2 regions of the Neobacillus sp. NPDC093182 genome follow, and region 1 is predicted to be linked to the other one. Evidence: riboswitches for the same ligand, from Rfam matches in the RefSeq annotation. Region 1 holds a riboswitch; the other holds the start of a gene.
What was found. Region 1 has a riboswitch for preQ1 ahead of ACIQAA_RS06430 (QueT transporter family protein). Riboswitches for the same ligand answer to the same signal wherever they lie in the genome.
Positions count from the first base shown of each region.

Region 1 (4,428 bases):
GACATGAATTATGAAATCGTCAGAGGCTTCCAAGGTGAAACTCTTGGTGCAGATAGTGTAGCCATCACTGTAAAACACTTCCCTGGAGGTGGTGCGCGTGATGATGGACAAGATCCTCACTTTGCAAACGGCAGCTTTAATATTTATCCTACTGAAGGAAGTTTAGAGAAGTATCATATCCCTCCTTTCCAGAAAGCGATTGAAGCTGGTGTAGCATCCGTAATGCCTTATTACGCATATCCAAGTAATGATAGTGCTGATCAAGGTTTAGAACCATATAGTGAAACTCAGCAATTTGAAGAAGTTGGTATGACTCTAAATAAAGGAATCATCGATTACTTGCGTGAAGGTCTTGGTTTCAAAGGATATATTAACTCTGACTCAGGTGCAGTTGCTGGCAGTGCATGGGGTTACCATGTAGATGAAAATGGAAATACAATTTCAGGCGCACAAAAAGTTGCCAAAGCATTAAATGCAGGAACCAATATTATTTCAGGTGGTGCAACACCAGAGTTAGTAATCGAGGCAGTTAACAGTGGTTTAGTAGATGTATCAAAAGTTAACGAATCCATAACTTATACCCTTTCAGAAATGATGACATTAGGTCTATTTGAAGATCCGTATGTAAATCCTGCAGAAGCTATTGCTGCTGCAAACAATGAAGATCACCGAGCATTAGCTTATGAAGCACATCAAAAGTCAGTTGTTCTAATGCGTAATGATAAGATCAAAGGTGAAAAACTATTACCATTAACTGAAGAAAAGTTAGAAAATGTTAAGCTATATGTTGAAGGTTTTGTTGGAGTTGCAGCACCAAGAGGCCATGCAAATCCTCAAGAATACATTAATGTTGAATCTCAAAAACAGTCTGCTGGATTTAGTGCAGACTTAAAGAATACACTAAAAGAAAAATTCCCTAACATTGAATTAGTTGATAGCGTCGAAGAAGCAACACACGCTTATGTATACGTGAAACCAACTCAATCTAACTGGGATAATAATCCACGTATTGATATTAATGAAACAACTGGAGTATCTGATCTAGACCGAATTGTTGAAATCCAAAAAACGGTTCCAACAATCACAGCTTTAAACTTTACTAACCAATGGCTAATTAACGAGCTTGAACCAAATGCTGCAGCATTAATTGGTACATTTGGTACGCTTCAAGAGGCAGCATTCGATGTGATCACTGGAGAATTCAATCCTGTTGGAAAACTTCCATTTGCTATTCCAGCCAGTGCTAAAGCGGTAGAAAGAGAAGTCGGGGATGTTCCAAGTTTTGCTCCTGAAGAATATAAACATTTCACTTATAAGACTAAAACTGGTGACAAGTACGAATTCGGATTTGGTCTTTCTTACAACCAGGGAAAAGTACCTGCCCATGCCGGTGAAACAGGAAAGCCTACTCACGCCACTGAAACAGGAAAACCCGCTCATGCCGAAAAATAATCGAAAGAATAAAAATTAGCTCTATGAAAAGAGATGCTGCTTCATTCCACGAAGCAGCATCTCTTTTATCTATACTCTTTTTTCGAAATTAACTCGTTTGTTAATGAAATAAATAATCGGCATGCCTACTGCCATCACAACAAATTCTCCTATTGCCACTGTTAACCAAGTAAATAAGAATGGCAATTCGAATGCTAGGTTTAATTCCCAAGCAATCAAGAACATAGTGAAGGTGAAGACCACGGTATTTACAATCATACGAGCCCAGATTCCTTTAATGAAACGTGCAGATACAATTGTAATAGACAAGGCTAATAATGATTGACCGACACCAAAAACGAGGTCATAGGCGACCATCGGGGAAAAGAATAGATTGCTCAAAAATACCCCAACGATAATTCCGAATATATACTTCTTATTGAAAACAACAAGATGATTAAACATCTCTGAAACACGGAATTGAATATTCGTAAAGCCAAAGGGAGCGATTAAGCCAGATACAGCAATATATAAAGCCGCTAATATCGCATTTACGACAAGTGTTTTTATTTTCATATTTAGTTATCTCCTTAGTTTTTTTACGTGGGAGGTTCTCGAACCACGTTTTATTGACAAAGTAATAGACTAGTATAAATGTATTTACTAGTCAATATAAAGTTTGAGATAATCTTTCAACAAGGTATAGTATGCGTTTATTCTGGATAATATTTCCCTTTTTGCACATTATAATGATAAATATTTGCATCATAAAAAGATAGATTGATGCTTCAAGATATCCCCTTTTAAGACTTCGTGCTATTATATTTGTGTGAATCATTTACTATGATTGAATAATATTCAGAATATTAATAAAACAGAAGGAGAGGGGGATCTAGATGGAACCGATTATTGCTTTAGAAAATGTATCATTTTCATATAAAATTAATGAGACTCATTCAGTGTCTGTTCTTAAGGATGTCTCTTTTTCCATTTTTCCAGGTGAATATGTTGCCATTATTGGCCATAACGGTTCGGGGAAATCAACATTATCCAAGCATTTAAATGGACTCTTAACACCTGGCTCAGGGGATGTTTGGGTACGTGGGCACAATACAAAGGACGACAGCAGGAAGTTAGACATCCGCAAAGCAGTTGGAATGGTTTTTCAGCATCCTGATAATCAAATTGTTGCGACCATTGTCGAGGAGGACGTAGCTTTTGGTTTAGAGAATATTGGCGTACCGAGAGCCGAGATGAAGCAAAGGATTGATGAAGCTTTAGAGGTAGTGAGGATGTCGGAGTTTCGGAAAAGACCTCCACACCACCTATCTGGCGGACAAAAGCAAAGAGTGGCAATTGCTGGAGTACTGGCCATGCAGCCAGACTGTATCGTATTCGATGAGTCGACCAGCATGCTGGATACCTTTGGAAGAAACGAAGTCCTTCAGGTCATGAGAAAAATGAATAATATGGGAATGACGATTATAACGGTTACCCATCGTATGTCTGAGGCAGCAGAAGCAGACCGCATTATTGTGGTTGAAGATGGGAAGATTGTTATGGATGGGAAACCTCGTGATATTTTTAAACATAAAGAGATTTTAATGGAACTCCAATTAGACATTCCAGCTGTTAGTCAGATAGCTGAGTTGGTCCATAAGCAGATTCCAACTTTTTCAAAAGAGTTAATCCAAGAGGAAGAACTGATTAACGAAGTAAAGAGAGTTTCAAAAGCAAGGAGCGGGGAAGTGGTTTAATGCGTGGAAAACCGATCGTTGAAATAGAAGACTTATCTCATACATATATGAAAGGAACCCCTATGGAGCATGATGCTTTAAAGGGGACAAGCATGTTGGTCAATGAGGGGGAATGTATTGCCATTATTGGTCACACCGGTTCAGGGAAGTCCACCCTTATTCAGCATTTTAATGGCCTAATTCGTCCGGATTCAGGCAAAGTTATCATCGATGGAGTAGATTTATCGAAGAAACGAATTGATATTAAAGCCTTGAGGAGAAATGTAGGATTGGTTTTTCAAAACCCGGAGGATCAAATTTTTGAAAAATTAATTGGCGATGATATCGCGTATGGTCCTTTTAAACTGGGCCTGCCCTTGAAGGAAGTGAGGGAACGGGTTAAATGGGCGATGGAGATGGTCGGCCTGAGCTTTGATGAAATGAAGGACCGCCAGACGTTTGCCTTAAGCGGAGGGCAGAAGCGTAAAGTGGCACTTGCTGGTATCCTGGCGTTAAAGCCAAAGATATTAGTTCTTGATGAACCCACAGCCGGGCTCGATCCGAGGTCAAGAAATGAGTTGTTGGATAAGATAAAAGCCTTAAATAAACTGGAAAACTTAACGGTTATTTTCGTATCGCACAATATGGAAGAAGTAGCTTATTTAGCAGATAGAGTTTATGTAATGGCAAATGGTAAGGATGTGTTATCCGGTACTCCAGAAGAGATTTTTACTGACAAGGATCAATTGCAGCGTTACCAAATTGGAACACCAGAAACGGTGCAGGCGCTGTACCGGCTAAAAGACCTTGGATACAATGTAAATACTTCTGCTTTTACGATTTCAGAGGCAGCTGACGAAATCATAAAGGTTCTTACCGATGGAGAGGTGGAAAATCATGGCAAGTGAATTTGAACTGTCTAGGAATATTACGATTGGTCAGTACGTACCGACCGGTTCCTTTATTCATCGGCTGGACCCGAGAATAAAGCTGTTAGTGTTCACTATTCTTGTTTTAGCGATAGCCCTAAATACTAGTTATGTAGGAAATGCGTTTGGTCTGCTATTATCAATTTATTTATTCTGGGCTTCCAAAATACCTGTCAGTTATGGGTTATCGGGCATAAAACCGGCTATTCCCTTTATTATTATTTTAGCTGTTCTGCAGCTGATCTTCCAAGGCAATGTCTTTTCGGGCGGGACTGTATTTTTTGAATATGGGTTTATCTTGATTACCAGTGAGAGTATTCGACTCGTAATTG
Region 1 covers NZ_JBIVOI010000002.1:368,390-372,817, reverse strand. The annotation lists gene ACIQAA_RS06435 (glycoside hydrolase family 3 protein) at 1-1,452, shown strand, start outside; gene ACIQAA_RS06430 (QueT transporter family protein) at 1,522-2,007, opposite strand; PreQ1 riboswitch class I at 2,016-2,060, opposite strand; gene ACIQAA_RS06425 (energy-coupling factor transporter ATPase) at 2,328-3,188, shown strand; gene ACIQAA_RS06420 (energy-coupling factor transporter ATPase) at 3,188-4,075, shown strand; gene ACIQAA_RS06415 (energy-coupling factor transporter transmembrane component T family protein) at 4,065-4,428, shown strand, end outside.

Region 2 (4,428 bases), on a different contig from region 1:
TGGAGAGACGGTGAGTTCATCAATGTTTAAGAACCAATCCTGCCATCTGCTTCCCTGCGTTTCAATTCCAATATTAATCTCGTTTTCTTTTAATAAATCAATTAAAGAATCTAGGTTTTTTAATAGCGCAGGATTCCCCCCTGAGATGGTAACAAAGGAGAAATTATCCCCGCCAAGGGCCTTTAATTCTGTCCAAATTTCTTCTGCGGTCATCTGTCTGATATCATCTTTGGCGCTGCCGTCCCACGTAAAGGCTGAATCACACCAGCTGCAGGAGTAATCACAGCCGGCTGTTCGAACAAACATTGTTTTTTGTCCAACGACCATACCTTCACCTTGGATAGTGGGGCCAAAAATCTCTAGTACGGGAATTCTCTTCATTCCTCCATCCACTCCCTTCTCGCTTCCGCATAGCTCGTAGGCGTTTCAAAGAGACGGACAAATTCAACTCTAGCTCCAATGTAATGATCCTTGTTTTCTTCTTTGGCTAATGCTTCTTTCATTTTTTCATAAATCCAAACTACGATATTTTCAGCCGTTGTATTCATTGGCGGAAGGGTTTCATTTAAATAACGGTGATCAAGGTAAATTTCAATTTCATTTTTCCATATCTCCTTGATATCGCCAAAATCCATCATTAACCCTCTTTCATCCACGTAGCCGCTGATACCGAAAACTACTTTATAAGTGTGACCGTGAAGGTTCTTACATTTACCTTCATAGCAGTGTAAGTGATGGGCTGCGTCAAAAGTAAATTCTTTACTGACTAATACGCGCTTATTATGATACTTGAGTTCTTTTCGCTGGATATCTTCATCAATTATTTGTAGTTTATCGACGATTCTAAAGCCGTACATGTCTTAAAACCTCCCACTTAGAAAGTCATCGAGTCCGCGTTTTCTTAACACACATGCGGGACATTCCCCGCAGCCGTCAGAAATGACACCATTGTAGCAGGTTAATGTTTTTTCACGTACAAATGTGAATGCATCTAATTCATCCGCTAATGCCCAAGTTTCCGCTTTATTAAGCCACATTAACGGGGTATGGATGACAAAGTTCTCGTCCATAGAAAGATTCAAGGTAACATTTAGTGATTTGACAAAAATATCGCGGCAATCCGGATAGCCGCTGAAATCTGTTTCACAAACTCCTGTCACTAAGTGCTTCGCACCAACCTGACGGGCTAACACTCCGGCAAAAGTCAGGAACAATAAGTTTCTTCCTGGAACAAACGTTGATGGAAGTTCACCCTCTTCTCCGTCTTTGACTTCAATATCTGAGCGTGTTAACGCATTGGGTGCGAGCTGGTTCAATAAAGACATATCTAATATGTGGTGTCTTACACCGAGTTTATTGGCTATATTTTTGGCACATTCAATTTCTAAGCTATGCCGTTGATTGTAGTCGAATGTGACGGCTTCCACCTCTTTAAATTGTTGTAATGCCCAAAATAAACAAGTAGTGCTGTCCTGCCCGCCGCTAAATACGACAATGGCTTTTTCATCTTTTAACATGTTTAAGGAAACTCCTTCCAAAATAGAAAAAGCAGTACCCCAAGATAGAAGTACCGCTTCATCTTAGTTTTTTTAACGAGGGGTGCTAGAACCTCTATTATTTTCTGTTTGTATGATACCATAATAAAAGTAAAAGGTTAATCTTTTAAATATTGGGATTATTTTTGGTCCAAAATTTTTCAATTGACGTTTGGCTGAGTGTCCTTTATCATATGAGGAAGATAATACCCGTACTTACACGGGAGAGGTTCATAGCTGATACCCTCTATAAAAAACTATGGATACATGACTCTATGCCATGTCCATACCGGACATGGCTTTTTGTTTTTATCATATTAGTTGTTATAGAATGATTGCTTGGGCTCTCTGGAATATACATTTTGACTTGGAGGTTTTTTTATGTCAGGCCGCAGCCACGAAGAAGGATTAAAAGATTTAACACTACTAGGAAATCAAAATACACAATACTCATTTGAATATGCTCCAGAGGTTTTGGAGGCAGTCGATAATCTACACCCAGAGCGTGATTATTTCGTAAAATTTAATTGCCCGGAATTCACTAGTCTGTGTCCGCTTACCCATCAGCCCGATTTTGCAACGATGTATATTTCATACATTCCCAATAAGAAAATAGTAGAAAGTAAATCTCTAAAACTCTATTTATTCAGCTTCAGAAATCATGGTGATTTCCATGAAGATTGCGTTAATATCATTATGAACGATTTAATTAAGCTTTTGGATCCCCGCTATATTGAGGTTTGGGGTAAGTTTACGCCACGCGGCGGCATTTCCATTGATCCATGGTGCAACTATGGCAAGCCAGGTACCAAATTCGAAGAGATGGCAGCTTTCCGTTTGATGAACCATGACCTTTACCCAGAAAAAGTCGATAATCGTTAATGAAAACTTTTTTTAACAAAAATAAAATAGTCTTGTAAACCTGTAACATTTTCCATGTGATACATTAGTTTAGTAGATACTAGACGAATGTAGAATGAGTTGATTTTATGTTAAATGTTAAAGAGGTTACGGAACAGCTTCGAGCTGAGGGGATTACAGATAGTGAACAGGTTGTTATTCGCTGGATTCTCGATGGAAAAATTAAAGCTAGAAGAACGAAGCACCTTAATCTTGAATACTCCGTAACTCCCGTTGATTTAGCGTCGTTTATTCTAGAAAAGAAGATTGAAAACAAAACGAGGCAATTTGGAGTAGATTTTCACGATTGGGAAAAAACGTTTCGTGACAATCAAAAATTAAGAGAAGAAATGGATCAGTTAAAAACCACCATTCGGATCGAACAAGCAAAAAATCGTTCACTTAAAAGAATGTTAAAAGCTGAATATGCTCTTTCTGACACTCCGCCTCTGACTTTAACCTCTTTATTAGGCTTAGAGCCTGGGGCTGATAGTGATACTATCAAAAAAGAATACAAGAAACTATTAAAAGCCCTTCATCCCGATCGAGGCGGCGATGACCGGCTCTTTAGAGTATTTTATGAACACTATGACAAAGTAAAGGATTCAGCCAAAAGCTGAATCCCTTTTTTTTATAATACTTGATCCCCTTTTACCCCATTAATAGAATAACTTGCAACGATGTTAGCACTTAATGAATGGGATACGGAGCAGTATTTGTCTTTTGACAATTGGATTGCACGAACGACTTTGTCTTCTGGCAGATCCCCTTCTACTGAATAGTGAATATGAAAATCTGTAAATTTCTTCGGTTCTGTATCCGCACGTGTTCCCTCTACTTCCATGGCAAAACCCGTTAATTCTAAACGCATCTTCTTCAAAATCATCACGATATCAATTCCTGTACAGCCTGCTAGTGAATAAAGGAGCAGCTCTGTTGGTCTCGGACCGCTATTTTGACCTCCAACCTCTGGTGCAGCATCCATCCTTAATTCATGTCCTGACGGTGTCGTACCCGTAAAAGCCATATCTCCTGTCCATGTAATCGTTGATTTCATTTCTACCATCCCTTCCTTTATGTAATACCACCCTTATTTTACCTTAAAAAAAGGTTTTGAACCCATAATTGAGTCCAAAACCTTTCGTATTACTTCAATAATGACATGTCGATTAAGCCTTTGATATCACTGCTTGGAATATATCCAGCTTCTTTGCTGATATCTGCCATTTCCTGAATGACTTTTTCGTTAACGTCTGTTGTGACCGCTAAACGAGAGAATGCTGCATCTACTTCGTCTTTATTTAATTCTTTCCCTGTAAGATCTTTTAAATGTTTGATAACAATTTCTTTACTCTCTTCTGGGTTGTCTTGAATGAATTGTACTGACTTTTTGTGTGCATCAAGATACTTCTGTGATAGGTCTTTGTTTTTCAAGAAGTCTGCTCTAGCAGCAACTACTGTATTGGTAGATTCCTTCCCCCATGCAAATTCATCCCAGTCTAAAAGGAGTTTTCCATTTGCTTGGTTTTCAAGTACATATCCCCAAGGCTCTTGTGTTGCAGCTGCATCTACTTGTTTTTGAACAAATAAAGATGCTGTATCAGCAGGGGCTGCAGCAAATAAATCTACTGTACCGCCGCTTGTTTTCGCTTTTAAATCTGCTTCTTTTAGCGCTTTACGTAACATAACATCCTGTGTACTTCCAATTACCGGAATCGCTACTTTTTTTCCATCTAAATCTTCTAATTTTTCCACTCCGCTGCCTTCTGCAGCTACAAGAACCGCTCCGCCATTTACCGCACCTGAGATGAGGTGGTACTCTTTGTTTTTCACATAAAAGTTAAGTAATGGACCAGGTCCTACTGTACCAACGTCAATTGCTTTGGTAGCCATAGCTTCCATAAATAGTCCGCCATTTGCAACTGTTTTCGTTTCAATTGTAACATCCTTACCGAAAGCATCTTCAAAATAGCCTTTTTCCAGTGCAACAATT
Region 2 covers NZ_JBIVOI010000029.1:39,549-43,976, reverse strand. The annotation lists gene queE (7-carboxy-7-deazaguanine synthase QueE) at 1-381, opposite strand, end outside; gene queD (6-carboxytetrahydropterin synthase QueD) at 378-857, opposite strand; gene queC (7-cyano-7-deazaguanine synthase QueC) at 861-1,517, opposite strand; PreQ1 riboswitch class I at 1,756-1,802, shown strand; gene queF (preQ(1) synthase) at 1,917-2,417, shown strand; gene ACIQAA_RS31465 (J domain-containing protein) at 2,525-3,055, shown strand; gene ACIQAA_RS31460 (OsmC family protein) at 3,067-3,492, opposite strand; gene ACIQAA_RS31455 (aliphatic sulfonate ABC transporter substrate-binding protein) at 3,582-4,428, opposite strand, start outside.
Region 2: linked by a shared signal. The riboswitch ahead of queF (preQ(1) synthase) and the one ahead of ACIQAA_RS06430 (QueT transporter family protein) in region 1 are both predicted to bind preQ1.